DNA from 2 places in the Micromonospora sp. A3M-1-15 genome. Region 2 is predicted to be linked to the other one. Evidence: riboswitches for the same ligand, from Rfam matches in the RefSeq annotation. Region 2 holds a riboswitch; the other holds the start of a gene.

Region 1 (14,915 bases), on a different contig from region 2:
CTGGTCGGCGTGCCCGGACAGCGACCGGGCGAAGGTGGCCTCCGCGATGCCGGTGATCGGGATGCCGAGGTCCAGGGCGCTCTGCACGGTCCAGCGGCCGGTGCCCTTCTGCTCGGCCTGGTCCAGCACCACGTCGACGAAGGGCCGGCCGGTCGCCGCGTCGGTGTGCCCGAGCACCTCGGCGGTGATCTCGATGAGGAAGGACTCCAGCTCGCCGCCGTTCCACTCCCGGAAGATCTCCGCGATCTCCGCCGGGCTCGCCGACAGGCCGGCCCGCAGCAGGTCGTACGCCTCGGCAATGAGCTGCATGTCCGCGTACTCGATGCCGTTGTGGACCATCTTCACGAAGTGGCCGGCGCCGTCCGGCCCGATGTGCCGGCAGCACGGGACGCCGTCCACCTGGGCCGCGATCCGCTCGAAGATCGGGCCGAGCTTCCGGTAGGACTCGGCCGAGCCGCCCGGCATGATGCTCGGCCCGCGCAGCGCGCCCTCCTCGCCCCCGGAGACGCCGGTGCCCACGAAGTGCAGCCCGTGCCCGCGCAGCGCCTCCTCCCGGCGGCGGGTGTCGGCGAAGTGCGCGTTGCCGCAGTCGACGACGATGTCCCCCTCCTCCAGCAGCGGCACCAGCTCGTCGATCACCGCGTCGGTGGGGGCGCCGGCCTTCACCATGACGATCACGGCGCGCGGGCGCTCCAGGGAGGCGACGAAATCGGCCATCGACTCCGAGGCCACGAACGTGCCCTCGCCGCCGTGCTCGGCCAGCAGGCTCCGGGTGCGCTCGGGCGAGCGGTTGTGCACGGCCACGGTGAAGCCGTTCCGGGCCAGGTTGCGGGCCAGGTTGCGGCCCATCACCGCCAGGCCGGTGACCCCGATCTGCGCCGTCGCCCGCTGTGCCATGCGTACCGCCACCTTTCGTCTCCGGTGCCCGTGCTGCGACCGTATCGCGGCCGGCGCGGGGGGTGGGCCGGGACGTCGACGCCGGGTGAGGACGCGGTCGCGGTCGGTCCTCGGTAATTCGGGTGCGCGCCGGGGCGGCGGTGGGTTAACGTGCGGTCATGCGTAACTGACGCCCACCTCTCGCAGGCCCGGTCCACCGTGCGTACCGCCGTGGACCGTGCGCCCCGGGCGTCCGCATCCTCCGCGCCACCGTCGGTGGTGGCGTCGCGTGCCTTGTCGGACCGCCCGGGTGTTCCCCGCTCGCCGTGCCCACGGGTGCCCGACAGTCAGGAGGCAGCGTATGCCCGCCAAGCGCAGTCCGAAGAAGTCCCACAAGCCCGCGCCGTCCCCGGTGGACCTCACCCCGGCGGATCTCGACGCGCTCACCGTGGCGCCCGCCGCGCCGGTGAGCCTGCCCGGCCGCGCCGACACGCCGCCGCCGAAGGCCGGCCCGCCCGCCGGCCGGGAGGCCCGGCTCTCCGGGCGCAGCCAGCGCGCCGGCCAGACCCGGTTCTACGCCTTCCGGCGCAGCTGACCGGCCCGTGATCGGCTCGGGTTGCGGCAGCCCGTGGTGTCCCGCCCTCGGGACGACAGGCTGTGCCGCAACCCGGGTCGGTCAACCGGCGGCCGCCGGTCAGCCGATCAGCGGCCGGAAGGTGCCCAGCAGCACGCTGGCCGTCAGCGCCGCCGCGGCCAACGTCCCGGCGGCGACCACCAGCAGTGCATCCGCGCGGGTGAAGCGCTGACGCCGGGCGACGGTACGCGGGGTGCCGGCGTCGAAGCCCCGGGCGTCCATGGCCACCGCCAGGCGGGTGCCCCGCCGGATCGCCCCGACCAGCAGCGCGAACGCCGTCGATGCGAACAGCCGCAGCTTGGCGATCGGGTTGCGGCCGGCGTCCACGCCCCGCGCCCGGCGGGCCATGCTGATCATCCGCCACTCCTCCTCCAGCAGCGGCACCAGCCGGAACGCGGCCAGCGCGCCGATGGCGAACCGGGCGGGCGCCTTCGCGTTCTGGATCAGCGCGTCGGCCAGGTCGGTGGGGTCGGTGGTGGCGAACACGATGATCCCCGGCAGCGCCACCGCGAGCATGCGCAGCACCAGGCCCAGCGCGGTGACCAGCACCCCCTGGGTGACCAGCAGCGGACCGGCCGCGAGCAGCACCGGGCCGGACCGGTCGGCGGCGAAGAGCACCAGGGTGACCAGGATGCCGCCGGCGCCGGCGAGCAGCGGCCAGGCGCGCCGGGCCAGCACCCGGTAGCGGATGCCGAACAGCGGTAGCACGGCCAACTCGACCGCGATGGCGATCGCCGGGGCGACCGGGTCCAGGGTGGCGATCAGGATGATCGAGAAGAGCAACGCGGCGGCCAGCTTCGCCACCGGGTTGCGCCGGGCCAGCGGCGCGCCGGCCGCCGCGACGGGTTCGACGCCGATCACCGTCGGCCTCCGGGCGTTCGCCGCTCCAGGGTGACGGTCCGGTCTGCTAACGCCGCCACGAAGTCGGGATCGTGGGTGACCGCGACGACGCCGTGGCCGGCGTCGCGCAGTTCGGCGAAGAGGTCGATCAGCTCCCGCCAGGTCCGCCGGTCCTGGCCGAAGCTGGGCTCGTCGCAGATCAGCAGGCGGGGTGCGGTGGCCAGGGCGGTCGCCACGCTCAGCCGCCGCGCCTCGCCGCCGGAGAGGGTGTACGGGTTCGCCCCGGCCAGCCGGTCCAGCCGCAGCCGCTCCAGCAGCGCGTCCACGATGGCCGTGACGGCCGCCTCGGGCCGGCCGGTGCGGCGCGGGCCGAGCGCCAGTTCGTCGCGGACGGTGCCGGTGACGAACTGGTGTTCCGGGTCCTGGAAGACCGAGCCGATCCGCCGGGCCAGGGCGGGCGCCCGCCAGCGGTGCGGGGGAGTGCGCGCATCTGGGCCGGCCATCGCCTCGGTGGCGGCGGCCCTACCGGTGCCGGGGCGGAGCAGGCCGCCGAGCAGCAGGGCCAGGGTGGACTTGCCGGCGCCGTTGGGGCCGAGGACGGCGAGCGCTTCGCCGGCGCGTACCCGAAGGTCGGTGGCGGCCAGCCGGGGCGGCAGGCCGAGCCGGTCGGCGGTGAGCAGCACCTCGCCGGGCGGCGCGGTGGCGTGCCGGGGCGGCACGGTGCGGCCGGGCACCCACACCCCGGCGTCGGCCAGCGCGTCGCCGTGCGCGGCGAATACCGTGTCGGGCCGCCCGTCGGCCCGCACGCCGCCGCCGGGCTCCAGCACGATCACCCGGTCGACCAGCGGCAACGCCTCGGCGACCCGGTGCTCGACCAGGATCAGCGTGGTGTCGGCGTCGACGGCGTCCGCGACGGCCTGCCGGACCAGGGCGGCGCCGGCCGGGTCGAGATTCGCGGTGGGCTCGTCGAGCAGCAGCAGCCCCGGCCGCAGGGCGAGCGCCCCGGCCAGGGCGAGCCGCTGCTGTTCGCCCCCGGAGAGCGCGGCGGTGGGCCGGTCCCGGTGGTAGGGAAAGCCGACCCGGCGCAGCGCCTCGTCCACCCGGGGCCAGATCTCGTCGGCGGGCACCCCCCGGTTCTCCAACCCGAACGCCACGTCGTCGCCGCAGCGGGCCATCACCAGTTGGCTCTCCGGGTCCTGGAAGACGACGCCGACGCGCTCCCGGGCCTTGCGCGGGTCGAGCCCGTCGATCTCGACGGTGCCCTCCTGCTCGCCGGAGTCCTCGGGCAGCAATCCGGCCAGCGCGGCGAGCAGCGTGCTCTTGCCCGCCCCCGAAGCCCCGAGCAGCAGCACCCGCTCGCCGGCCTCGATGCGCAGGTCCACTCCCCGGACGGCCCAGCCCTTCCGCCCGGCGTGCCGCCACCCGAACCCCCGCAGGTTCACGGCCCCCACGCGCCACCTCCCCTCCGGCCCTTCCGGCCCCAAGCTTGGTTGATCAAGGAGTTCGCGTCTGGAAAACCGCCTCGGCCGACGCAAACTCCTTGATCAACGCGGTCGGCGGGGGCGGTCAGACGGCGGCGCGTTCGCGGCCGGCGGGGAAGCGGTCGAGGACACCCGTGTTGGCCAGGGCCCGGGTGAGGGCGACGCTGCCCACGCCGGCCACCACCAGCGAGCTGGCGGCGGTCAGCAGGATGTACGGGAGGCGGAAGCTGCCCCACGCGGTGCCCGGGTACCAGACGAAGACGTCGTAGATGGCCGCCGCGAGACCGGCCAGCGTCGCGGCGAGCAGCGCCACGGGCAGCCGGTAGCTGCGGTAGGCGAAGAGCGCGAAAGCCAGCTCGGCGGCGGCCGCCTCCAGCGGGCCCTGCACGACGATCGTCCAGCCCCAGCTCGTGCCCAGCGCCACGGAGACCAGCGCGGCCAGGGTGAGGGTGAAGAGCGCCGCGCCCGGCTTCCGGACGACCAGGGCGCCCAGCACGGCCGGGACCAGCCAGACGCCGTACAGCACGGCGCGGCCGGGCAGCGGGATGGCGTCAGCCGGCCCGTTCCAGAGCAGGCCCCAGGCCCAGAAGATGATGCCGAACGCCACCGCGAGGACGGAGGCCACGACGATGTCGATCGTGCGCCACCGGTTGGGGTTGTCCATGATTGCTCCCAGTTCTGTACGGCGAACCAGGAGAAGACGCACGCCGCGCCCGGTGGTCACCGGACGGCGGCGCGGCTGGAGGTCGACCGAACTCCCTGCGCTGGCATTACCCAGATCAGGTTCGAGGGTCTGCGGGCACCGGCCCGCACTCTCAGCGCTGTGCGCTCCCCTGTCGGATGTGAAGTTGTCTCGTCGCAGACGCTAGCACCGACCCCGCCCCCGGGCCCAGCAGGGCGATCGCCCGTTAGGGTGGCGATCATGCGGATCGACGCGCGAGGGCTGACGTTCGAGGTACGCACCGGCGGCCCCGAGGGCGGCGAACCCGTCCTGCTGCTGCACGGTTTCCCGCAGCACGCCGGCGAGTGGGACGAGGTCACCCCCGCGCTGCACGCCGCCGGGCTGCGCACGTACGCGCTGGACCAGCGCGGCTACTCGCCCGGCGCGCGGCCGGCGGACGTCGGGGCGTACCGGATCCCGGAGCTGGTGGCCGACGCGGCCGCCGTGCTCGACGCGCTCGGGGTGACCACCGCCCACCTGGTCGGTCACGACTGGGGCGCGATCGTGGCGTGGGGGCTCGCGGCCGCGCACCCGGAGCGGGTCCGTACGTTGACCGCCGTCTCGGTGCCCCACCCGGCGGCCATGGGGCACGCGCTCGCCACCGACGCGCGGCAGAAGGCCCGCTCCTCCTACATCGCCCTGTTCCGCAAACCGGGCAAGGCGGAGAAGGTGCTGCTGGCGTTCCGCGCGGCGGCCCTGCGCCGGATGCTCGCCGGGGTGGGCGACGCCGACCGGGTGGCCCGCTACGCCGACCCGATGCGTGAGCCGGGCGCGCTGACCGCCGCGCTGAACTGGTACCGGGCCATGACCGGGGCGGACATGAAGGCCGTCGGGCCGGTGGGCGTGCCGACCACGTTCGTCTGGAGCGACCGGGACGTGGCGATCGGCCGGACCGCCGCCGACGCGTGCGCCGCCCACGTCACCGGCGACTACCGCTTCACCGTGCTGCCCGGTGTCACCCACTGGATCCCGGACGAGGCGCCCGGTCCGCTGGCCGCGGCGATCCTGGCCCGCGCCGGCCGATGACCGCGAGCCCCGCGCCGGCCCGGCCGCACACCCGCGCGTCCCTCGCCGCGCAGCTCCACGACCTCGGGGTACGTCCCGGCGCGACCGTGCTGGTGCACGCCTCCCTGCGCCCGCTGGGCTTCCTCTGCGGCGGTCCGGAGGCCGTGCTGCTCGCCCTGCGCGACGTGCTCGGCCCGGCCGGCACGGTGGTGGTGCCCACCCACACCCCGGACAACAGCGACCCGGCGGGCTGGAGCAACCCGCCGGTGCCGGCGGACTGGTGGCCGGTGATCCGCGACGGGCTGCCCGGCTTCGATCCGGCGGTGACACCGAGCCGGTTCATGGGCGCGCTGGCCGAGCTGGTCCGCACCTGGCCGGGGGCGCGGCGCAGCGACCATCCGTTCGTCTCGTTCGCCGCGCTCGGGCCGGCCGCGGCGCGGGTCGTCGACGGCCATGCGCGGGCCGACATGCTGGGCGAGGGCTCCCCGCTGGCCCGCCTCTACGATCTCGACGCCGACGTGCTGCTGCTCGGCGTGGACCACGGCAGCAACACGTCCCTGCACCTGGCCGAATACCGGCAACCGGCGCCGCCCCGGCAGCGCTGCGGCGCGGCCGTGCTGACCGGCGACGGCGGCCGGGAGTGGGTGGGGTGGGACGACGTGGACCTGCACGAGGAGCGTTTCGCCCGGCTCGGCGCCGACCTGGAGGCCACCGGCGCGGTGCGGCTCGGGCCGGTCGGCGACGGGACGGGCCGGTTGATGAGGCAGCGGGCGGCGGTCGACTTCGCGGTCGAGTGGCTGGCCCGGCACCGACGGACGGAGGAAGCATGACGGTGAGCGCCGAGGCGTACCTGGCGGTGGTGACCGAGACGATCGCCCGGGTCGCCGCCGAACAGCGGGAGAACGTGGCCGGCGCGGCGGACCTGATCGCCGCGTCGCTGCGCGCCGACGGGGTGGTGCACGCGTTCGGCACCGGCCACTCCGAGGCCCTCGCCATGGAGATCGCCGGCCGGGCCGGCGGGCTCGTCCCCACCAACCGGATCGCCCTGCGCGACCTGGTGCTGCACGGCGGCGAGCCGGCCGACGTGCTCGGCCCGAAGCTGGAACGCGAGCCGGCCGTGGCGCACCGCCTCTACGAGCTGGCCCCGGTCCGGCCGCAGGACGTGTTCGTGCTGGCCTCCAACTCCGGGGTGAACGGGGCCATGGTCGAGTTCGCCGCCATCGTCAAGGAGCGCGGGCACGGGCTCGTGGCGATCACCTCGGCGCAGCACTCGGCCCGGATGACCTCGCGCCACCCGTCCGGGCGCAAGCTCGCGGACTTCGCCGACGTGGTGCTCGACAACGGCGCCCCGTACGGCGACGCCACCCTGCCGCTGCCCGGCGGCGGCGCGGTCGGCGCGGTCTCCTCGATCACCGCCGCGCTGCTGGCCCAGCAGATCGTGGCCGAGGTGGTCGCCCGGCTGCTCGCGGCGGGGGAGCGGCCCCCGGTCTACCTGTCCGCCAACATCACGGGCGGCGACGAGCACAACGCCGATCTGGAGGCCCGGTACGACGGCCGCATCCGCCGCGGGTCCTGAACCGGTTTCACGCTCGGCCCGATCGGGCACTGGCTGTGCTGCCGGTGGGAGGCCCCCACCGGCAGTACCGTCTTCCCTGGAGGTAGCGGGTGTCCAAGGAAACCGAGAAGCAGCGCTGGCAGCGCAACTTCGCCGACCTGCTCCAGGAGCTGCGGGTGGCGCAGACCGGGGTGCAGATCCTGTTCGCCTTCCTGCTGACCCTGCCGTTCAGCAACGGCTTCACGCGGACGACCGGTTTCCAGAAGGACGTCTACATCGTCGCGTTGCTGGCCGCCGCCGCGGCCACCGCGATGATCATTTCTCCGGTCGCCTTCCACCGCGCGCTGTTCCGCCAGGGCCGCAAGCCGGAGCTGGTCCGCTTCGCGCACCGGATGGCCAGCGCCGGCCTCGGCTTCATGCTGATCTCGATGGTCAGCGCGGTCCTGCTGGTCACCGACTTCGTGCTGAGCCGCCCGATCGCCTTCCTGCTCAGCGCGCTCACCGGGGTGTGGTTCCTGGTCTTCTGGGTGATCCTGCCGTTCGCCCGGCGCAGCTGGGGTGACGACGACATCGACGACGAGGACGACGATCCGCGGGCGCTGGCCGGCGACTGACCGCGCGGTCCCGCCAAATCGGACGTGCGCGCGAGGCTACCCCTGGGTAACACCCGGGGGTAGCGTCGTTTTCGTCGCACGTCGACGCAGCCGGACCGAGGTCTCCAGGAGGCAGCCGTGACCACGACACACAACAGCCGACCCGACCCCGCCGGACACGGCGGCCCGACCGGGCGGGTGGCGCCGATCGACGACCCCGAGCCGCCGCCCGGCACGGCCGCCGCGGTCGACGCCGCGGGTGGCGCCGGGCCGCTGCCCACGGAGGCCGGCCAGGTCTCCGAGAAGGAGGCGCGGCAGGTCGCCGAGGCGGCCCGCGAGGCCTCCTGGGACCGGCCCAGCTTCGGCAAGGAACTCTTCCTCGGCCGCTTCCAGCTCGACCTCATCAACCCCTGGCCCCGCTCCGACCCGGACGACGTGGCGCGGGCCGAGGAGTTCCTCGGCGCGTTCGGGGCGTACCTGGACTCCGAGGTGGACGGTGCGGCCATCGAGCGCGACGCACGGATCCCCGACGAGGTGTTCCACGGGCTGGCCCGGCTCGGCGCCTTCGGCATGAAGATCGACCGGAAGTACGGCGGCCTCGGGCTGAGCAACCTGCACTACTGCCGGGCGCTCATGCGGGCCGGCTCGGTGAACCCGTCGATCGGCGCGCTGCTCTCCGCGCACCAGTCGATCGGCGTGCCGCAGCCGCTGAAGATGTTCGGCACCCCCGAGCAGAAGCAGCGGTTCCTGCCCCGGCTGGCCGCCGGTGAGGTGTCCGCCTTCCTGCTCACCGAGCCGGACGTCGGCTCCGACCCGGCCCGCCTGGCCACCATGGCCGAGCCCACCGAGGACGGCACCGGCTACCGGCTCAACGGCGTGAAGCTCTGGGCCACCAACGGCACGGTCGCCACCCTGCTCGTGGTGATGGCCCGGGTGCCGGCGGCCGAGGGGCGGCGCGGCGGCATCACCGCCTTCGTGGTGGAGGGCGACAGCGAGGGCATCACCGTCGAGCGGCGCAACGAGTTCATCGGGCTGCGCGGCCTGGAGAACAGCCTCACCCGGTTCCACGACGTCTTCGTGCCGAAGGAGAACGTGATCGGCGGCGAGGGCAAGGGCCTGAAGATCGCGCTGACCACGTTGAACACGGGCCGGCTCTCGCTGCCGGCCATGTGCGTGGGCGCCGGCAAGTGGGCGTTGAACGTGGCCCGCGAGTGGGCCGCGGACCGGGTCCAGTGGGGCCGGCCGGTCGGCGAGCACGAGGCGGTCGCCAAGAAGCTCGCCTTCATCGCCGCCACCACGTACGGCATGGAGTCCATGCTCGACCTCTGCTGCCTGCTCGCCGACGACGACCGCAACGACATCCGGATCGAGGCCGCGCTGGTGAAGCTCTACGCCAGCGAGATGGCCTGGAAGATCGCCGACGAGCTGATCCAGATCCGGGGCGGTCGCGGCTACGAGACGGCCGACTCCCTCGCCGCCCGGGGCGAGCGCCCGGCCGCGGTGGAGCAACTCCTGCGCGACCTGCGGATCAACCGGATCTTCGAGGGCTCCACCGAGATCATGCACCTGCTGATCGCCCGCGAGGCGGTGGACGCGCACCTCTCGGTGGCCGGCGACATCATCGACCCGGACGCCGGGCTGGGCCGCAAGGCGAAGGCCGGCGCGCGGGCCGGCGTCTTCTACGCCAAGTGGCTGCCCACGCTCGCCGTGGGCAAGGGTCAGGCGCCCGGGGCGTACCACGAGTTCGGCCCGCTGGCCGGTCACCTGCGGCACGTCGAGCGGACCTCCCGCAAGCTGGCCCGGTCCACCTTCTACGCGATGTCCCGGTGGCAGGGGAAGATGGAGCGCAAGCAGGCGTTCCTCGGCCGGGTGGTGGACATCGGCGCGGAGCTGTTCGCCATGTCGGCGGTCTGCGTGCGGGCGGTCGCCGAGCGCGCCGAGCACCCGGAGAACGTCGAGCTGGCCGACCTGTTCTGCCGGCAGGCGCGGCTGCGCGTCGACGAGCTGTTCACCGGGCTGTGGTCCAACACCGACGCGGTCGACGTGGCGGCCGCGAAGCGGATCGTCGCCGGCCGGTACGCGTCCGTGGAGGACGGCGTGGTCACCCCGCCCGCCGACCGGCCCTGGGTGGCCGACTGGCAGCCGGGCCCGTCCACGGCGCAGGACGTCCGCCGCCGCATCCCGCCCGCGAAGTGACGACGCCGGGGCCCCGCCGAACGCGCGGGGCCCCGCCGGTCAGCGGGCGACCGCCCAGGCGATCACCCCGGCCAGGATGAGCCCGTTCAGCCCGGCGAGCACCAGGTACGCGGCCGGCGGGATCCGGCGGCCCTTGCGGACGAAGCTCACCAGGACGCCCGCGTAGATCAGCAGCAGGACCGCGACGACGATCAGGAAGTACAGCACCGGAACACCTTAACGGCCGGTGCGCAGCCCGAGTCCGCGCAGCTCCAGTGCGGCGAGCGCGTCGACCGTCTCGTCGTCGCCGCGGCGCCACGCCTCGGCCACGTCCGGCGCGATGCGGTTCAACTTCGCGAGGGGCTGCCCGGCGAGCGCGCGGAGCGCCAGCAGGTCCCGCCCGGCCGGGGCGGCGGCGAGGGCCTTGGCCGCGCCGGCCCGGCGCATCCAGCGCACCCGCAGCGGCAGCCAGCCGAACAGCACCAGCCCGAGCGGGAAGACCAGCACGGCGACGGCGAGTGCCAGGGCCAGCTGGCCGACCAGTTCCTGCTGGTCGCGGCCGGCCTCGGCGACCGCGCGGGCGGCCTCGGCGGCCCTGGTGAAGGGGCCGGTCAGCTCGTCGCCGACCAGCGGCACCCGGCCGACCTTCCCGCCGGCGTCGGCCAGGTTGTCGGCGAGCCCGCCGCCGGCCCCCTCCAGCTTCTGGCCGGGTACGGCGAGCTTCTCGACGAGGTCGTGCAGCCAGAGCGCGAAGCGGATCGCCGCGTACACCCAGACGACCACGAGCAGATCGGTGAGGAGCTGACGGAGGGCGGTCGGAAAACGGTCGGCGTAGATCTTCACGCGGGACAGCGTGCCACGGCTCGGCCGCCGGGGCACGGGGCAGTTTTCTCAGCCGGCGCAGGCCGGGCAGGTGCCGAAGATCTCCAGGGTGTGGCTGACCTCGGCGTAACCGTGCTCGGCGGCGACCCGCTCGGCCCAGCTCTCCACCGCCGGGCCGGCCACCTCCACGGTCCGCCCGCAGGCCCGGCAGACCAGGTGGTGGTGATGGCCCTCGCTGCACCGCCGGTAGAGGTGCTCGCCGCCGGGCGGGCGCATCACGTCGATCTCGCCGGCGTCGGCGAGCCCCTGGAGGGTCCGGTAGACGGTGGTCAGCCCGACCCGCTCACCGCGCCGGCGCAGCATGGCGTGCAGGTCCTGGGCGCTGTGGAAGCCCTCGACCTCGGCCAGCAGGGCGCTCACCGCGGTCCGCTGCCGGGTGTTGCGCAGTGCCCCCTCGGTCACGACGGCCCCTCCCCGGCGTGGCTGACCGCGTCCGCCACGATGTGCGCGACGTGCTCGTCCACCAGGGCGTACGCGATCTCCCGGCCGCGCCGCGAGCCGCGCACCACGCCGGCGCCGCGCAGCACCCGCAGGTGCTGGGAGACCAGCGGCTGCGGGGCGCCGAGCTTCTCCACCAGTTCGTGCACGCAGCGCTCGCCCTGGGCCAGTTCGCTGACGATCGCCAGCCGGATCGGCGCCGACAGCGCGCGCAGCAGGTCACCCGCGCCCTCGAAGGCGTCGTACCCGTTCGTGACCGTCATCCCGTAACGGTAACCAATGCCAGCAGCGCCGGCCGGGACGGCCTCACCGCAGGACCACCTCGTGCTCCGGCGGCTCGGCCACGGGCGCGGCGGCCGGGCGGGTCCGCCGGCGCAGCACCCGCCGGCCGGCGGCCAGCAGCGCCACCACGAGGAACGAGCCGATCGCCAGCAGCACCACCGAGGCGCCGGGCGCGGTGTCGGCGGTGGCCGCCACCCAGACCCCGGCGCCGGCCGCGAACAGCCCCAGCGCCATGGCCGCCGCCATGGTGCTCCGGAACCCCCGGGTCACCTGCTGCGCGGTGGCCACCGGCACCACCATGAGCGCGCTGATCAGCAGCACACCGACCGCCCGCATGGCGATGGTGACGGTCACCGCGGTGCCCACCGCGAGGAGCAGGTTCAACGCCCGCACCGGCAGGCCGGAGACCCGGGCGTACTCCTCGTCGTGGCAGACCGCGAAGAGCGCCGGGCGCAGCGCCAGCATGGTCACCAGGATCGCCACGCCGAGCACCCCGATGGTGATCAGGTCGGCCGGCGACGTCGTGGTCAGCGACCCGAAGAGGTACGCGTTGAGCGACCCGCTGCTCGCGTCGGAGAGCCCGACCAGCATCACGCCGCCGGCGATGCCCCCGTAGAACAGCAGCGCCAGGGCCAGGTCGCCGGAGGTACGCCCGCGCGAGCGGACCAGCTCGATGACGATCGCGCCCAGCGTGGCCGCGACGACCGCGACCAGCACGGGGGAGCGGTTGAGCAGCAGACCGGCGCCGACACCGGTGAGCGCCACGTGGCCGATGCCGTCACCGATGAGCGCCAGCCGGCGCTGCACCAGGTAGATGCCGAGGGCCGGGGCGGCCAGCCCGATGACCAGCGCGCCGACCAGGGCGCGCAGCATGAAGTCGTACTGGAAGAGGTCCATCACATGCTCCACAGCCCGGCGGGCTCCTCGTCGCAGTGCGGGTGCACGTGGTCGTGGCCCGGCTCGGCGTGGTGCCCGGCCGGCTCCGGCACCGCGCCGTCGTGGCAGATGCCGCCCTGGTGGACGACGACGGCCCGGCTGATCAGCGGGCGCAGCGGCCCCAGTTCGTGGGCGACCAGCAGCACCGTGCCGCCGCCGTCGCGGAAGTCCCGCAGCGCGGTGGCGAACGCCTCCTGGCTGGCCGCGTCCACCCCGGCGGTCGGCTCGTCGAGCACCAGCAGCTCCGGCCGGCCGGCCAGCGCCCGGGCGATCAGGGTGCGCTGCTGCTGGCCGCCGGAGAGGGTGGCGACCGGGTCGCCGGCCCGGTCGGCGAGCCCGACCGCGCGCAGCGCCGCGGCCACCGCCTCCCGGTCGGCCCGGCCCGGTGGGCGCAGCACGCCCCGGCGGGCCAGCCGCCCGGAGGCCACCACCTCGCCCACCGTGGCGGGTACGCCGCTGCCCGCGCCGAGCCGCTGCGGGACGTACCCGATGCGGTGCCACTGCCGGAAGCGGCGCTGCGGCGTGCCGAAGAGGGTGACCGACCCGGCGCCCAGGGGCACCAGGCCGAGCACGGCGCGGATCAGCGTGGACTTGCCGGAGCCGTTGGCGCCGAGCACGGCGACCACCTCGCCGGCGGTGACGGTCAGGGAGACGTCCCGCAGCACCGCCCGGCCGTCGTAGCCGACGGCGGCGTGCGCGACCTGGATCACGGGTTCGGTCATGAGCAGTCCAAGGCGGTCCGCAGGGTCTGGAGGTTGGTGCGCATCGCCGAGAGGTAGTCGCCGTCGGCCGGCGGGCCCTCGATGGGGTCGAGCACGGCCGTCCTCGCCCCGACCTCCCGGGCCACGGTCTCGGCGACCTTCGGGCTGACCAGCGTCTCGAAGAAGATGGTGGTGGCACCGTGCTCCCGGGCCTCCTTCGCCACGTCGGCGAGGCGCTGCGGGGAGGGCTCGGCGTCCGGGCTCAGGCCGGTGATGCCGACCTGTTCGAGCCGGTAGTGCTCGGCCAGGTAGCCGAAGGCGGTGTGGCTGGTCACGATCTCCCGGCGCTGGCAGGTGGCCAGGCCCCGGGTGTAGTCGGCGTCGAGACCGGTCAGCTCGGTCCGCAGCGCCGCCGCCCGGGCGGTGAAGTCGGCGGCCCGGTCCGGGTCGATCCTGCCGAGCCGCTCGGCGAGCCGGTCGCCGACGGTGGCCAGCCGGGTCGGGTCCAGCCAGAGGTGCGGGTCCTTGCCGCCGCTCTCCTCCCCGTGGCCGTGCTCCTCGCCCTCGTGCTCGTGGCCGCCGGCCGCGGCGTCGAGCAGCGGCTGCACGCCGGCCACGTCGAAGGCGCGGTCGCCGCCGTTCTGCTCGACCGCCTCGTCCACGGCGGGCTGGAAGCCGGTGAGGTAGACGATCAACTCGGCGTCGACCACCTGGCCCACCTGCCGGGGGTTGAGTTCGAGGTCGTGCGGCTCGGCGCCGGGCTTGGCCAGGTTGGTGACCGAGACCGCGTCGCCGCCGATCCGCTCGGCGAGGAACTGCAGCGGGTAGAAGGCCGCCACCACGTCGACCCGGTCCGGGTCGCTCCCGCCGCCCCCGCCGTCCGAGCAGGCGGCGAGACCGCCCAGGCCGAGCAGGGCGGCGGTGGCGGCGGCGAGGACGCGGGGGGCTGAGCGGACGGTCATGTGACTACTGTCCGCGATAACGAAATTGATTGTCAAAAACGCATGATTGCATGTCAGCGCAGGTCGGCGCTCAGAGCAGCTTCGCCAGCGCGATCGCGATGAGCAGGGTCAGCATCAGCAGCCGGAGCACCCGGGTCGCCGGCGACTGCACCGGCCAGGTGACGGTCATCAGCCACACCAGCCCCGCGGCCAGCGCCAGCAGCAGCACGCCACCCGCCGCGCCGGGCGCGAAGAGCCCGACCAGCACCAGGACCAGCGCGGCCAGGAAGACCGTCGTCGGGTTGAGCCGGGCCAACCGGGACAGCACGGGACTCTGCGTACGCTGCATGCCACAGACTCTACGAGGAGGAAGCCGGTGCTGGTCACCAACCGGTTCGTGGTGGACGCCGACGGGGCGGACGAGTTCACCCGGGAGGCGCACGCCGCCCTCGCCGCGCTCGCCGCCCGCCCGGGCTACCTGCGCGGCGATCTGCTCCGCGCGCTGGACGACCCCGACCACTGGTGCCTGCTCACCGAGTGGGAGTCGGTCGGGGCGTACCGCCGGGCGCTGGGCGGCTTCGACGTCAAGGTCACCGCGGTGCCGCTGCTCGCCCGGTCGGTGGACGAGCCGTCGGCGTACGAGACACTGGCCAGTGCCGCGCCGGACGGCGAGATCGTCGTGGTGGCCAGTGATCGGGCCGCAGGTCCTTACCGCTGATGCCGGGGGCACTACCCTGGCGCGTATGACCGCTCCCGGGCCGGCCGCCCCACCACCTCCGCCCGTGCCGTCCGGCGTGTCGCCCGCGCCGGGGTCGCCGGGCGAGCCGGGCGTCCCCGCGCCGCCGGTGTCGCCGG
Region 2 (14,915 bases):
GGCGGGCTGCTCTGCTGGCCGGCCTGCGGCGTGGCGGTCCGGTCGTCGAGCAGGGCGGCCACGGCCAGCCCCGTGAGGGCGAGCAGCATCAGCACGGCGGCCCCGCCGATCAGCACCTGCCAGGCCCGGCCGCCGCCGCGCCGGTGGTCGGCCCGGCGGGCCCGGGACAGGTCCAGCGGGTCGGTGGTCCGGACGACGGGGTCGGGCGGAGCCGAGGTCGCCGGCCTGGGCGCGGCGGCCGGTGTCGGCTGCGGCACCGGTGGCGCGGGCTGCGGCGCCGCCGGCGTCGGCTGCGGCACGGGAGCGGGCTCCCGGGGCGGGGCGGGTCGGCTCGGGGCCGGCGCGGGAACCGGCGGGGCCGGCGCCCGCGTCTCGACGGCCGGTCGGGTGGGCCGGACCGGCGGGGGCAGCGACGGGGTGGGGAAGCGGGACGGCGAGGGACCCGCCGGCGGAGCCGCCGCGCCGGGCACGGACGGGTCCGACCCGGGCTTCGGGTACTCCAGGAAGGCGTCCTCATCGGACTCGTACCGATACACCATGGTGGCTAGAGTAGGGGCCATTGTCCCTTTCGGGGGTAATATCGGGAAATTCTGGCGGAGTGGCGTCGCGTCCTGCCCCGGCCACCGTCGCCGGTACCGATCCCGGGCGGTGCGACAATGCCCGTCGTGACCGGCGACCACTACTTCACCGCGGAACCCACGACCGCCGCCCGGCCGCGCGAGGTCGAGTTCTCCGCCGGCGGGCGCGACTACACCCTCGCCTCGGCCAGCGGTGTCTTCTCCGCCAACCGGCTCGACCCCGGCACCGCGGTGCTGCTGCGCAAGGCCGACCTGCCGGCGCACGACGCCACCGGCGCGCTGCTCGACATCGGCTGCGGCTTCGGGCCGATCACCTGCGTACTGGCCGCCAGCGCGCCGGCCGCCACGGTCTGGGCGGTCGACGTCAACGAGCGGGCCCGCGAACTCACCGCCGCCAACGCCGCCCGCGTCGGCGCCGCCGACCGGGTCCGGGTCGTCGCCCCGGACGACCTCCCGGCCGACGTCGCCTTCGCCCAGATCTGGTCCAACCCGCCGATCCACATCGGCAAGGGGGAGCTGCACGACCTGCTGCGACGCTGGCTGCCCCGGCTCACCCCGGACGGGGTGGCCTGGCTGGTCGTCGCGCGGCACCTCGGCGGCGACTCGCTGCACCGCTGGCTGGTCGAGCAGGGCTGGCAGGTCGAGCGGCACGCCAGCCAGAAGGGCTACCGGGTACTCCGGGTCACCCGGTAATCCGGTGTCGCCCACGCCCGCCCCTCGGGCAGGATGCCCGCGTGGGATACGTGGACGTGGCAGGGGTCGGGCACATCCTCCCGGACGGCCGGGAACTCTTCGCCGAGGTGTCGTTCCGGGTCGGTGAGGGCGCCAAGGTGGCCCTCGTCGGGCCCAACGGCGCCGGCAAGACCACCCTGCTGCGCATGGTCGCCGGCGACCTGCCGGTGAAGACCGGCGTTGTCGCCCGCGCCGGTGGGCTCGGCGTGATGCGGCAGTTCATCGGCATGATCGGCGACGAGTCGACCCTCGCCGACCTGGCGCTGTCGCTCGCCCCGCCGGCGCTGCGCGACGCCGGCCACCGCCTCGCCGAGACCGAGGCGGCCATGCGGGCGGCCGAGGTCCGCGGCAAGTACAGCAGCGCCGCCGGCAAGGCCCAGCTCGCGTACGCCGACGCGCTGGCCGCCTGGGGCGAGGTCGGCGGCTACGACGCCGAGGTGCTCTTCGACACCGTCGCCACCATCGTCCTCGACCTGCCCTGGGACGCCGCCCGGGAACGCCCGGTGCGGACCCTCTCCGGCGGCCAGCAGAAGCGGTTCGCGCTGGAACTCCTGCTCCGCGGCCCCGACGAGGTGCTCCTCCTCGACGAGCCGGACAACTTCCTCGACGTGCCCGGCAAGCGCTGGCTGGAGGCCCGGCTGCGCGAGTCCGGCAAGTCCGTGCTCTACGTCTCACACGACCGGGAACTGCTGGCCCAGACCGCCGACCGGGTGGTCGCCGTCGAGGGCGGCAGCGCCTGGGTGCACCCCGGTGGCTTCGCGAGCTGGCACGAGGCCCGGGTGGCCCGGCACGCCCGCCTCGACGAGCTGCGCCGCCGCTGGGACGAGGAACACCAGAAGCTGCGTGAGCTGATGCTCATGTACAAGCAGAAGGCCGCGTACAACGACGGGATGGCCTCCCGCTACCAGGCCGCCCAGACCCGGCTGCGCAAGTTCGAGGAGGCCGGGCCGCCGCCCGTACCCCCGAAGGACCAGGACATCCGGATGCGCCTGACCGGCGGGCGGACCGGCAAGCGCGCGGTGATCGCCGAGCAGCTCGAACTGGACGGCCTGACCTACCCGTTCGACCTGGAACTCTGGTACGGCGACCGGGTGGCGGTGCTCGGCGCGAACGGCACGGGGAAGTCGCACTTCCTGCGCCTGCTCGCCCGCGGCGGCACCGACCCCGACCCGGCCAACACCCCCGTCGACGGCGCGGCGGCGCTCGCCCCCGTCGCGCACGGCGGCCAGGTACGCCTCGGCGCCCGGGTCCGGCCCGGCCACTTCTCCCAGACCCACGACCGGCCCGAGCTGATGGCGAAGACGCTTGTCGAGATCCTGTGGCGGGGCGACGAGCACCGGGCCGGCATGGACCGGCACGCGGCCATGGCGGCGCTGTCCCGCTACGAGCTGGCCGGGCAGGGCGACCAGCGCTTCGGCACCCTCTCCGGCGGCCAGCAGGCGCGCTTCCTGGTGCTGCTGCTGGAGCTGTCCGGGGCCACCCTGCTGCTGCTCGACGAGCCGACCGACAACCTCGACCTGGCCTCCGCCGAAGCCCTCGAAGCGGGGCTTGCCGCGTTCGCGGGGACGGTCGTGGCCGTCACCCACGACCGGTGGTTCACCCGCTCCTTCGACCGGTTCGTGCTGTTCCGCGGCGACGGCGAGGTGGTGGAGACCCCCGAGCCGGTCTGGGACGTGCGGTGAGCGCCCGGCCGGCGGCATAGGGTGGATCTCGTGACTGAGATGACCTACCGCCGGCTGGGCGACTCCGGGCTCGTGGTGTCCGTCGTCGGCATCGGCTGCAACAACTTCGGCCGCAAGCTCGACCTCGACGGCACCCGCGCCGTGGTGGACGCCGCGCTCGACGCCGGGATCAACTTCTTCGACACCGCCGACATCTACGGCGAGCCGCAGGGCGGCTCCGAGGAACTGCTCGGGCAGGCGCTCAAGGGCCGCCGGGACGACGTGGTGGTCGCCACCAAGTTCGGCATGGACATGCACGGCCTCAACGGGCCCGACCACGGCGCCCGGGGCGCCCGCCGCTACATCGCCCGGGCCGTCGAGGCGTCGCTGCGCCGGCTCGACACCGACCACATCGACCTGTACCAGATGCACGAGCCCGATCCGGGCACCCCCATCGACGAGACCCTCGCCGCGCTCGACGACCTGGTGACCGCCGGCAAGGTGCGCTACCTCGGCAACTCGAACTTCGCCGGCTGGCAGATCGCCGACGCCGACTGGACCGCCTCCTCCCAGGGCCGCACCCGCTTCATCTCCGCACAGAACCACTACTCGCTGCTGGAGCGGAGCGTGGAGGCCGAGGTGATCCCGGCGTGCGAGCGGTTCGGCCTGGGCATGCTGCCGTTCTTCCCTCTCGCCAACGGCCTGCTCACCGGCAAGTACAAGCGCAACGAGGCCCCGCCCGCCGGCAGCCGGCTCTCCGGCGGCGGCCGGTACGCCGAGCGCCTCGCCGCCGCGGATTGGGACACCATCGAGGCGATCGAGGCGTACGCGGCCGAGCGCGGGGTCAGCATGCTCCAGGTCGCCATGGGCGGGCTCGCCGCCCGGCCGGCGGTGACCTCGGTGATCGCCGGCGCCACCACGCCGGAGCAGGTACGCGCCAACGCCGAGGCGGGCACCTGGCAGCCCACCGACGAGGACCTCGACGCCCTCGACGCCCTCCTCTGAGACACCCTCCCGCTGCCCCGGTGCCCTCCTCGGGCCGCCGGGGCAGCGCGCTGTCCGCCCCCGCCGCCCGCCGCCGCCCGCCGTCGCTCCGCGCCCCTCGGGGCGACGTTGCCGCCGGCCAAGCAGCGCGCCACAGGCGCGTCCGGGCCGTGAGTGGAACGCCATGGGTGTCATGGCCGGGCTTTGACACCCATGGTGTTCCACCGACGTCGGGGTTCAGCGGGTGGTGCGTTCGCGGAGGGCTTGGCGGACCAGGGCGATGGTCGCGCGGGGGTGGCGGAGGACGTCGTCGGCGGTGAAGCGGAGGACCAGCCAGCCCGCCGCGCGGATTGCGTTCAGGCGGGCGACGTCCTGGCGGAAGTGGGCGCGTTCACGGTGGTGGTCGCCGTCATACTCGACCGCGACGCGGAGCGCGGGCCAGGCCAGGTCGACGCGGGCGATGAAGCGGCCCCGGGCGTCGTGCACGTCGTGTTGGGCGACGAGCGGGCCCAGACCGGCGTCGAGCAGGAGCAGCCGCAGGCGGGTCTCCATCGGTGACTCGCTCGGCGGTTCCGCCAGCGCCAGCACCTCGCGCAGCAGCGGCAGGCCCGGCCAGCCAGAGCGCTCGGCAGCGTAGGCGCGCAAGGCGGGCAGCTTCACCACCCGGCGGTGCAACAACGCCTCGACGGCGACCAGCGCGTCGACCCGCGAACCCTGCCGGCCGAGGTCGAACGCGGTGCGCAGCGCCGTGGTGACCGGAAGGCCGGCGAAGCGGGTGCGGTCGGTGTCCGGCAGCACGGAACGGACCGGCCGCACGCGGGGATGGGACCGCAGGCGGGCGGCCCGGGGCAGCAGCACGGTGACCGGTGCTCTCGTGCCGCGCCCCCTCGTCGGCGTTGGCGGGGAAGAGCCGGGCGTAGAGGCGTCCCGGCCGAGCAGGTCGGCGCCCCAGAGGAAGGCCGCGCTGCGCCCGGCGATCGCCGCGCTGGGCGGCAGGCGCAGTGCGACGGCGTCGCACCACATTCGGTGGTCGCCGTCGCGGTAGCCGTTGTGGTGCACGTAGACGTCCGGCAGCAGCCGGATCCACGCTGGACTCCGCAGCATGGTCCAGGTCAGGAGCCCTTTGGCGACGGCGGTGCTGCCGCGGAACGGCTGGACGGACAGCCGGCGGGGGACCTGGGCGGGTGAGGCCATCCGGACAGCATCACGTGATCGGGAGATCACCCGCTGTCCCCAATCTCCATCCGGGACGGTCGGTGGGAAATTCTCCACCCACCCTTGGCGGATCCGCGCGCACGTCGTACGGTAGGCCCGCAAGTGACCCACGGGAGCCCGGTGCCACCGGGCTGAGAGGGGGGCTGGAAGCCCCCGACCGTCGAACCTGATCCGGGTAATGCCGGCGCAGGGAGGAGAGTTGCCGTGCCGTCCCTGGGACGACTGCATCTGATCACCGACACCCGGCCGGGGCGGGACCCGCTCGCCGTGCTGCGCGCCGCCCTGCCGGTGGCCCGCGCCGAGCTGGTCGTGCAGGTCCGGGTGGAGGACGACGCCACCGACCGGGAGGCGTACGAGCTGGCCCGCCGAGTGGTCGGGCTGTGCCGGCCGTACGGGGCGGCCTGCCTGGTCAACGACCGGCTGCACGTGGCGCTGGCGGTGGAGGCCGCCGGCGGCCACGTCGGCGCGGAGGACCTGCCGGTGGCGGCGGCCCGCCGGGTGCTCGGCGCCGACGCCGTGCTCGGGGCGACCGCGCGGGAGCCGGGCGGCGCCGTCGCGGCGGTCGCCGCCGGGGCCAGCTACCTGGGCGTGGGCCCCTGCCACGCCACCACCACCAAGGCCGGCCTGCCCGACCCGATCGGCCCCGAGGGGGTACGCGCGGTGGCCGGCGCGGTGGACGTGCCGGTGATCGCCATCGGCGGGGTGACCGCCGCGTCGGTGCCGGCGCTGCGGGCCGCCGGGGCGTACGGGGTGGCGGTGGTGGGGGCGCTCTCCGCGAGCCCCGATCCCGCCCGCACGACCGTCGAGCTGATCGAGGCCCTGACGTGCTGACCCGACCGGACGTCGCCATCGTGGGGGCGGGACCGGTCGGGCTGGCGATCGCGTGGCGGTGCGCGTCCCGTGGGCTGCGCGTGACCGTGCACGACCCGGCGCCCGGCTCCGGGGCCTCGCACGTCGCCGCCGGGATGCTCTCGCCGGTGGCCGAGGCGTACTTCGGCGAGCCCGAGCTGACCGGCCTGCTCGCCGAGTCCGCCGCCCGCTGGCCCCGCTTCGCCGCCGACCTGGCCGAGGCGGCCGGCGCCGATGTCGGCTACCGCGCCGACGGCACGCTGGTGGTCGGGCTCACCGCCGACGACCTGGCCGAGGCGCGACGGCTCTGGTCGTACCAGCAGGGGTTGGGGCTGCCGATCACGCCGTTGCGCCCCTCGGAGCTGCGCGACCGCGAGCCGGCGCTGGCCCCGCGGGTGCGCGGCGGCGCGGTCGCCCCCGGCGACCACCAGGTCGACCCGCGCCGGCTGGTGGCCGCGCTGCGGGCGGCGGCCGAACGGGCCGGCGCGGTGCTGCGCCCGGGCCGGGTGGACGCGCTGTCCGAGGTGGACGGCCGGGTCACCGTGGTCGCGGCCGGCTGCGGCGCAGCCGCCCTGACCGGGCTGCCGGTGCGGCCGGTCAAGGGTCAGGTGCTCCGGCTCCGCGCGCCCGGTCGCGGCGCGCCGGACTTCCGGCACGTCATCCGGGGGTACGCCGACGGCGAGTCGATCTACCTGGTGCCCCGGGACAGCGGCGAGGTGGTGGTCGGGGCGACCGTCGAGGAGCGCGCCGACACCGAGGTGACCGCCGGCGCGGTGCTGCGACTGCTCCGCGCCGCCGTGGACCTGGTGCCGGAGCTGGCCGAGTACGACCTGGTCGAGGCGACCGCCGGGCTCCGCCCCGGCACGCCGGACAACGCGCCGATCATCGGGCCGCTGCCCGGCCGGCCAGGCGTGCTCGTGGCCACCGGGCACCACCGGCACGGCATCGTGCTCACCCCGGTCACCGCCGACCTGGTCACCGAACTGATCGTCACGGGCGAGCCGGACCCGCTGCTCGCCCCCTTCAGCCCGGACCGGTTCGGGAAGGAGCCCAGGTGAGACTGATCGTCAACGGCGCGGGACGGGACCTGCCCGGCGGCTCGACCGTCGCCGATGTGGTGCGCGCGGTCACCGCCCAGGAACGCGGCCTGGCGGTCGCCGTGAACGGCGAGGTGGTGCCGCGCGGCGGCTGGTCGGCGACCGTGCTGCGCGACGGCGACCGGGTCGAGGTGCTCAGCGCCGCCCAGGGCGGGTGAGCCGGATGGCCTTCGAGATCGGCGGGGTCGGTTTCGGCTCCCGGCTCGTCCTCGGCACCGGCGGCGCGGCCAACCTGCACGTGCTGGAACAGGCGATCCGCGCCTCCGGCACCGAGCTGGTGACCCTCGCGCTGCGCCGGGTGGACACCGCCCCCGGCGCGGCCGGCGGCCTGCTCGACGTGCTGGACCGGTGCGGCGTACGGCTGCTGCCGAACACGGCCGGCTGCTACACCGCGTCCGAGGCGGTGAAGGTGGCGCGGCTGGCCCGGGAGGCGTTCGACACCGACTGGGTGAAGCTGGAGGTGATCGGCGACGAGCGCACGCTGCTGCCCGACGGGGTGGAGCTGCTGCGCGCCGCCGAGGAACTGGTGGCCGACGGGTTCACGGTGCTGCCGTACACCTCGGACGATCCGGTCCTGGCCCGCCGGCTGGCCGACGTGGGCTGCGCGGCGGTGATGCCGGCCGGCGCGCCGATCGGCTCCGGGCTGGGGGTGAGCAACCCGCACCACATCCGGCTGATCCGGCAGGGCGTGGACGTGCCGGTGATCCTCGACGCCGGGATCGGCACCGCCTCCGACGCGGCGCTCGCCATGGAACTGGGCTGCGACGCCGTGCTGCTGGCCAGCGCGGTCACCCGGGCGGCCGACCCGGTGGCGATGGCCACCGCCATGCGGCACGCCGTCGAGGCGGGGCGGCTGGCGTACGGGGCGGGCCGGATCGCCCGCCGCTTCCACGCTCTCGCCTCCACCCCCGACGAGGGGAGGCCGGACCTGTGACGGCACCCGCTTCCGTCGCTCTCGGCGCGCGGCCGGACCGCCCCGTGCCGTCGGGCGTCGTGCTGCTGACCGACCGGCGGGTGGCGCGGCGACCGCTGGCCGAGGTCGTGGCGGCGGCCGTGGCCGGGGGAGTGCGCTGGGCGGTGCTGCGGGAGAAGGACCTGCCGCGGGCCGAGCGGGCGGCCCTGGCCGCCGAGCTGCGCGCGATCCTCGCCGGCGCCGGCGGCCGGCTGATCGTCGCCGGGCCCGATCCGCTCGACGGTGACGCCGTGCACCTGCCGGCCGCCGGCCCGTACCCGCCGCCGTCCGCCGGGCTGGTCGGCCGCTCCTGCCACGACGCCGCCGAGCTGGCCCGGCTCACCACGGAGGACTACGCGACCCTGTCGCCGGTCTTCCCGACGAGGACCAAACCCGGCTACGGCCCGCCCCTGCACCCGGCCGGGCTCCGCGAGCTGATCGGCGCCAGCCCGGTGCCGGTGCTCGCCCTCGGCGGCATCGAGTCGCCGGGACAGGTGGCGGCCTGTGTCGCGGCCGGCGCGGCCGGGGTCGCCGTGCTCGGCGCGATCATGCGCGCCGACGATCCCGCCGCGGTGGCCGCCACGCTCACCGCGGCCCACGAGGCGGCTGGTCGGGCCGGTCACGGGGCGGCCCGACCAGCCCCCACAACCCGGGTCAGTGTCCAAGAGGCGGTCACCCCTGTGGCCCACAGCCCCAATCGTCGGCCGCAGCCCCCAACCGCAACCAAGGAAGCAACATGACCCCGAGGACGACACTCACCATCGCCGGATCGGACTCCGGCGGCGGCGCCGGCATCCAGGCCGACCTCAAGGTCTTCGCCGCCCTCGGCGCCTATGGCACCAGCGTGATCACCGCGGTCACCGCGCAGAACACGCGGGGCGTGGACGCCGTGCTGCCCCTGCCCCCGCAGACCGTGCGCGACCAGCTCGACAGCGTGCTCGGCGACTTCGCCGTACGCGCCGTGAAGACCGGCATGCTCGGCACCCCGGCGGTCGCCGACGCGGTGGCCGAGGCGGCGCGGGCCGGCCGGCTGCCCCACCTGGTCGTCGACCCGGTGCTGGTCGCCACCAGCGGGCACCGGCTCGGCGTGGCGACGGCCGTCGAGCGGCTGCTCCCGTACGCCGAGGTGGCGACGCCGAACTGCGCGGAGGCCGCGGCCCTCACCGGACGCCCGGTGACCACGGTCGAGGAGATGGTGGCGGCGGCCGAGGCGCTGGCGGCCGCCGGCCCGGCACACGTGGTCGTGACCGGCGGCGACGTGGACGCGGCCGGCGAGTCGGTGGACGTGCTGGTCGGCGGCGGCTCGACCACGCTGCTGCGCGCGCCCCGCGTGCCGACCCGGCACAACCACGGCACCGGCTGCTCGTTCTCGGCGGCGATCACCGTCCGGCTCGCGGCGGGCGACCCGGTGCCGGTCGCGGTGGCCGCCGCCAAGGAGTACGTGACCCGCGCGCTGACCGGCGCCCGGGACTGGGAGCTGGGCGCGGGACGCGGCCCGCTGGACCACTTCGGCTGGTCCGCTTGAGCGACAGGGAGGCTGTCATGCACGCACGTCGCAAGGTCTACGTCGAGGGGTCACGCCCGGACATCCGGGTGCCGTTCGCCGAGGTGGAGCTGACCGGGGACAACCCGCCGGTCCGGCTCTACGACACCGCCGGCCCCGGCTCGGATCCCGAGGTGGGGCTGCCGCCGCTGCGCGGTCCGTGGATCGCCGAGCGCGGGGACGTCGCCCCGGTGCGCGGCGCCGGCACCCCGCTGGCCGGTGTGGACGGTCGCCGGCCGACGCAGCTCGCGTACGCCCGGGCCGGGATCGTCACGCCGGAGATGGAGTTCGTGGCGGTCCGGGAGGGGGTCGCGCCGGAGTTCGTCCGGGACGAGATCGCGGCCGGGCGGGCCGTGCTGCCGCTCAACGTCAACCACCCGGAGTGCGAGCCGGCGATCATCGGCAAGGCCTTCCTGGTCAAGGTCAACGCCAACATCGGCACCTCGGCGGTGACCTCGTCGGTCGCCGAGGAGGTGGAGAAGCTGACCTGGGCCACCCGGTGGGGCGCGGACACCGTGATGGACCTGTCCACCGGCAAGCGGATCCACGAGACCCGCGAGGCGATCGTGCGGAACTCGCCGGTGCCGATCGGGACCGTGCCGATCTACCAGGCGCTGGAGAAGGTCGGCGGCGACCCGGTGAAGCTCAGCTGGGAGGTGTTCCGCGAGACGGTCGTCGAGCAGGCCGAGCAGGGCGTCGACTACATGACGGTGCACGCCGGGGTGCTGCTGCCGTACGTGCCCCTCGCCGTGGACCGGGTCACCGGGATCGTGTCCCGCGGTGGCTCGATCATGGCGGCCTGGTGCCTGGCGCACCACGAGGAGAACTTCCTCTACACCCACTTCGAGGAGCTGTGCGCGCTGCTCGCGAGGTACGACGTGACGTTCTCGCTCGGCGACGGGCTGCGGCCGGGGTCGATCGCGGACGCCAACGACGAGGCGCAGTTCGCCGAGCTGCGCACCCTGGGCGAACTCACCAAGGTCGCCTGGGCGCACGACGTGCAGGTGATGATCGAGGGCCCCGGGCACGTGCCCATGCACAAGATCAAGGAGAACGTGGACCTCCAGCAGGAGTGGTGCCACGAGGCCCCGTTCTACACGCTCGGGCCGCTGACCACCGACATCGCGCCCGCGTACGACCACATCACCTCGGCCATCGGCGCCGCGATGATCGGCATGTTCGGCACGGCGATGCTCTGCTACGTCACCCCGAAGGAGCACCTCGGGCTGCCCGACCGGGACGACGTGAAGGCGGGCGTGATCGCGTACAAGATCGCGGCACACGCGGCCGACCTGGCCAAGGGGCACCCGGGGGCGCAGGCCTGGGACGACGCGCTCTCCAAGGCGCGGTTCGAGTTCCGCTGGGAGGACCAGTTCAACCTGGCGCTGGACCCGGAGACCGCCCGGTCGTACCACGACGCGACGCTGCCGGCCGAGCCCGCGAAGACCGCCCATTTCTGCTCGATGTGCGGCCCGAAGTTCTGCTCCATGAAGATCACCCAGGAGCTGAAGGAGTACGCGGCACGCGGCATGCAGGACAAGTCGGCGGAGTTCGTGGCCGGCGGCTCCCGCGTCTACCTGCCGCTGGCCTGAGCGCCGCCGGGGGCCGGGCCGCTGGTCGACCCGGCCCCCGCACGCTCAGTCGCGGTGGTGCCGGCCGGTACGCAGGGACCGGGCGTCGTCCCCGTTGTCGTCCGCGGCGAGGCCGGCGACCCAGTCGACGTACTCCTCGTCCTGCCTCGCGAGCGGCTCGGACTCGCGGTCGACATCGCCCGGCTCGCCGCCCTTGCCGCGGTTACGCCGGAACAGGCCGCGCCGCGCCTTGGACTTGCCGCCGGCCGCCTCGGTGGCCGCGTCGGCCTCGGACACGTCGGCGTGCCGGCCGCCGGAGGTGGGCTCCACGGCCTGACCGTCCCAGGCCGGAAGGACCGGGCCGGTGGCCTCCGGGGCGGGGCCGGTCGGGCCGGTGGCCTCCGGGCCGGAACCGGTGGGGCCGGTGGGTTCCGGGGCGGTGGTTTCCAGGGCGGGGTCGGTGGGCGGCGGGGTGGTCGGGCCGGCGGGGCGGGGGTTGGCGAGGGCGTCCCAGCCGGTGGTCCGGCCCAGGTCGGGCAGCGCCCGGTGCCTGGGGCGCGGCGCCGGCTCAGGCCGAGGCCCGGTGCCGTCGGGGGTTCCGGTGCCGTCGGGGTCACCGTCCCGGCCGGCGCTCGGGCTGCCGGGCCCGGTGGACCCGGGACCGCCGCGCGGGGCGACCGGCCAGTTCGTGGCGGGGGCGATCGGCCAGGCCGGCCGGACGTTGCCGGGGGTCACGTCCTCGAAGATCGGGACCCGCGGCCGGGGCGACGCCGGGGGTTCGGGCAGGTCGGCCGGCGGGGGCTCCGGGGCGAAGAAGAAGTTCCGCCGCTCGCCGCCGGCCGGATCGCCGGTCCTGTCCTCGCCCGGTGCCGGGGCGGCCTGGTCCGGCGCCTCGGGTAGGTCCGCGGCTCTCGTGTCGGCCGCCGGGTCGGTGCCGGTCGTCGGGGTGTCGGCGGCGGCCGGCGTGTTTCCGGTCAACTCGACGGTGCTGGCCGGTGTGGTGGCGGGCTCGGCGGTGCCGGCCGGTGTGGTGATGGTCGGCTCGGTGGTGCCGGTCGGTGTGTTGGTGCTCGGCCCGGCGGGGACCTGGTCCGCGGCGGCCCGGGTGGTGCGCGGCTTGCGGGTGCGCTTGGCGCGGCCGACCGGAGTTGGCGCGGCCGGCACGGAGTCGCCGGCCGCGGCGGCCGCCTCCGCCGCCAGGGCGTCCGGCGCCGTCGCGCCGTCCGCCGGTCGGGACGTCGAGGGCGCGTCGTTCCTGGCTGCCGGGGTGTCCGCCGGGGTGGCGCGGTCCGCTCGTCGGCCCGGGGCGGGTGCGTCGTCGAGCGCCCGGACCGTCGGGGGCACGTCGTCTGCCGGCGGCGGCGTCGGCGTGGGAGCGCCGGCGCGGTTCCGCCGCGATCGCGTCCCCCGCGCCGGGGCCGCCTCCGTCGCCGGCTCGGCGGGGACTGCGCCGGGCACCTCGCGATCCGTGGCCGCCGGGTCCGGCGCGTCCGTCCGGTCCGGCGCGACGGACCCGGCTCCGGTCCGGTCGGCCGCCCTCGCGGTCTTGGCGGGCGAGGCCGTCGGGCGCGCCGACTCCACCAGCGGTGAGACCGAATCCGACCCCACCGGCGCAGCGGGCGGTGGGACCGGGGCCGGGTCGGCCGGCGGGGTCGGGCGGCCGGCGGCGAGCACGTCGATGGCCGACGTCCGCCGTCCCGGCGGGGGCGATCCGGGCATCTGCAGGTGCCGGACGAGGTCCGCGTCGTCCCGCCTGGCGGCCGGCCCGTCCGGCACGGTGTCCCCGAACGCCCACGCGGCCTGCGTGTCTGGCCGATCGGCGTCGCTGTCGTCGGCCTCCCGGGCGGGTCGCGTCGGGTCCGGTTCCGGCTTCGCGGCGACGGTGTCGTGGGACGGCGCGACGTCCGAACGCTGCTCGGACGAGGGGCCCGAGGGGGTCGGCGCGCCGAACCAGTGGCGGTCCGAGGCCGGCTCGCCGCCCACACCCGGCGTCGCGGCCGCCGGGGCGTGGTGTCGCGTCGCGGTGGCCTCGTCCACCGTGCCCGGACCCGGCTCGTGCACCGGGGTCGGCTCCGCCCGGTCGGCCGGTAGCTCGGCGGGACGGTCGAGGGACCGGCGGGTGAGCCCGGCGGGGGTGAGCCCGCCGGCCTCCGGCCAGTCCCAGTGGGCGGGGCTCGGTGCCCCCGGGGCGCGTACGGTCACCTGGGCGGCGGGAGCCGGGTCGGCCGCGCCGGTGGTGGCCGGCGACGCCGGCAGTGGCTGGAGGATGTCGGTCGGCTCGATGGCGTCCCGCCCGGCGGCCGTGGTCACCGGCCGCGGCAGCACCGTGGTGGCGGTCGAGCCGAGCGCGCCGGCGGCGACCGCGATCAGCGCGCCGTAGTAGGGCGCGAGCTGGTAGCGGTCGGCCGCGGTGCCGGGGCCGGCGGTCAGGTAGGCGAAGGCCAGCAGGACCGGGCCGGCCGCCCCGGCGGCGCCGCCGACCAGCGGCAGGTGCCCGGCCCGCCGGGCAAGCGCGCCGACCGCCGCGCCGGCGAGCAGGGCCAGCGTGGGCAGCACCAGCATGGCCAGGCGCTGCGCCGCGGCCGGGTCGAGCCAGGACGGTTCGAGGACGCCGAGGCGTGCGGTGGGCAGCGTGCCGGTGGACGCGACGGACGGCGCGACGGAGATCAGGGCGACGAGCCATACGGCCGCGGCGGTGAGCGCGACGCTCCAGCCGAACGGCGGCTTGAGCAGCACGGCGATCGCCGCGCCCGCCCCGACCACCGCGCCGAGGATCGCGCAGATGCCGACCGCCCACACCGGGTCGACGGTGCCGCCCAGCTCGGCGGCGCGGGCCGGCTGCATGCAGAGCGGCGCGACCACGGTCGCGCCCAGCGCGCTGACGCCGGCGATGGAGAGCAGCTCGGCGGTGCCGGCCGGGGAGGCGTCCCGGCGGGCGAGGCGTGCGGTGAGGACGGCCCCGGCGATCGTGGCGACCGCGGCGAACCAGCCGACCCAGGCGAGCTGGGCGGGCCACCGGTTGACCGAGCCGTCGACGAACGCGCCGTCGAGGCGTACGACGCCGAAGCCGTACGCGATGCCGAGCTGGCCGGCCCCGGCCAGCACGCTCACCCCGAGCGCCGTGAGCAGCAGCTTGCCCCACGTCCGAAAGGCCATGTCGGGCACGTTACGGCCCGGTGCACCCGATCGCCACCTTGCCACCCGTGGCGCGGCGAGTCGGCGCCGGCGTGGCTACTTCAGCTCGACCAGCCGGGCCAGGTACGTGGTGTCGCCGACGTTGGTCAGCATGTGCACGGCGCCCGGGTCGCGGTAGACCACCCCGCCGGTCGGCTCGTCCGCGTCGATGGTCGTGCCGTCGATCGTCTGCACCACGTTCTTCGCGCCCTCGATCGCCACCACGAGGTACGGGTGGTCGTGCCGGTGCAGCGGCTGCCGCTCGCCCGGCTCCAGCCGGATGTGCCAGACGCGTACCCGGTCGTTCTCGAAGACGATCTCCTGGCCCACCGGGCCGAGTTCGAGGTCGGCGGAGAGGTCGGTCATCGTGGTCCGTCCAGTTGGGGGAGCACCTCGGCGGCGATGAGCTCCACGTGGTCCAGGTCGTCGAAGTCGATGAGGCGCAGGTGCACCCGGGTGGCTCCGATGGCGGCGAACTCGCCGAGCCGGTCGACGAGCTGGGCGGGGGAACCGACCACCGGGTCCTCCGGCGGGAGCGCGCTCTTGACGTGCAGCGGCG

Evidence for each region. Region 2 has a riboswitch for thiamine pyrophosphate ahead of NLX85_RS12465 (thiamine phosphate synthase). Riboswitches for the same ligand answer to the same signal wherever they lie in the genome.
Region 1: linked by a shared signal. The riboswitch ahead of NLX85_RS20865 (ECF transporter S component) and the one ahead of NLX85_RS12465 (thiamine phosphate synthase) in region 2 are both predicted to bind thiamine pyrophosphate.

What each region holds. Positions count from the first base shown of each region.
Region 1 covers NZ_JANAVK010000004.1:86,941-101,855, forward strand. The annotation lists gene gndA (NADP-dependent phosphogluconate dehydrogenase) at 1-897, opposite strand, end outside; gene NLX85_RS20850 (hypothetical protein) at 1,238-1,471, shown strand; gene NLX85_RS20855 (energy-coupling factor transporter transmembrane protein EcfT) at 1,571-2,371, opposite strand; gene NLX85_RS20860 (ABC transporter ATP-binding protein) at 2,368-3,801, opposite strand; gene NLX85_RS20865 (ECF transporter S component) at 3,917-4,495, opposite strand; TPP riboswitch at 4,570-4,676, opposite strand; gene NLX85_RS20870 (alpha/beta fold hydrolase) at 4,754-5,578, shown strand; gene NLX85_RS20875 (aminoglycoside N(3)-acetyltransferase) at 5,575-6,387, shown strand; gene NLX85_RS20880 (sugar isomerase domain-containing protein) at 6,384-7,133, shown strand; gene NLX85_RS20885 (DUF6328 family protein) at 7,223-7,726, shown strand; gene NLX85_RS20890 (acyl-CoA dehydrogenase family protein) at 7,844-9,901, shown strand; gene NLX85_RS20895 (hypothetical protein) at 9,941-10,108, opposite strand; gene NLX85_RS20900 (hypothetical protein) at 10,118-10,723, opposite strand; gene NLX85_RS20905 (Fur family transcriptional regulator) at 10,772-11,164, opposite strand; gene NLX85_RS20910 (metalloregulator ArsR/SmtB family transcription factor) at 11,161-11,463, opposite strand; gene NLX85_RS20915 (metal ABC transporter permease) at 11,507-12,379, opposite strand; gene NLX85_RS20920 (metal ABC transporter ATP-binding protein) at 12,379-13,140, opposite strand; gene NLX85_RS20925 (metal ABC transporter substrate-binding protein) at 13,137-14,081, opposite strand; gene NLX85_RS20930 (DUF6703 family protein) at 14,152-14,409, opposite strand; gene NLX85_RS20935 (antibiotic biosynthesis monooxygenase) at 14,437-14,778, shown strand; gene NLX85_RS20940 (hypothetical protein) at 14,906-14,915, shown strand, end outside.
Region 2 covers NZ_JANAVK010000002.1:563,665-578,579, forward strand. The annotation lists gene NLX85_RS12440 (hypothetical protein) at 1-539, opposite strand, end outside; gene NLX85_RS12445 (class I SAM-dependent methyltransferase) at 666-1,271, shown strand; gene NLX85_RS12450 (ABC-F family ATP-binding cassette domain-containing protein) at 1,313-2,992, shown strand; gene NLX85_RS12455 (aldo/keto reductase) at 3,014-3,976, shown strand; gene NLX85_RS12460 (DUF559 domain-containing protein) at 4,193-5,149, opposite strand; TPP riboswitch at 5,271-5,380, shown strand; gene NLX85_RS12465 (thiamine phosphate synthase) at 5,375-6,001, shown strand; gene thiO (glycine oxidase ThiO) at 5,995-7,077, shown strand; gene thiS (sulfur carrier protein ThiS) at 7,074-7,274, shown strand; gene NLX85_RS12480 (thiazole synthase) at 7,271-8,050, shown strand; gene NLX85_RS12485 (thiamine phosphate synthase) at 8,095-8,808, shown strand; gene thiD (bifunctional hydroxymethylpyrimidine kinase/phosphomethylpyrimidine kinase) at 8,805-9,593, shown strand; gene thiC (phosphomethylpyrimidine synthase ThiC) at 9,611-11,203, shown strand; gene NLX85_RS12500 (hypothetical protein) at 11,249-14,338, opposite strand; gene NLX85_RS12505 (cupin) at 14,414-14,722, opposite strand; gene NLX85_RS12510 (LLM class F420-dependent oxidoreductase) at 14,719-14,915, opposite strand, start outside.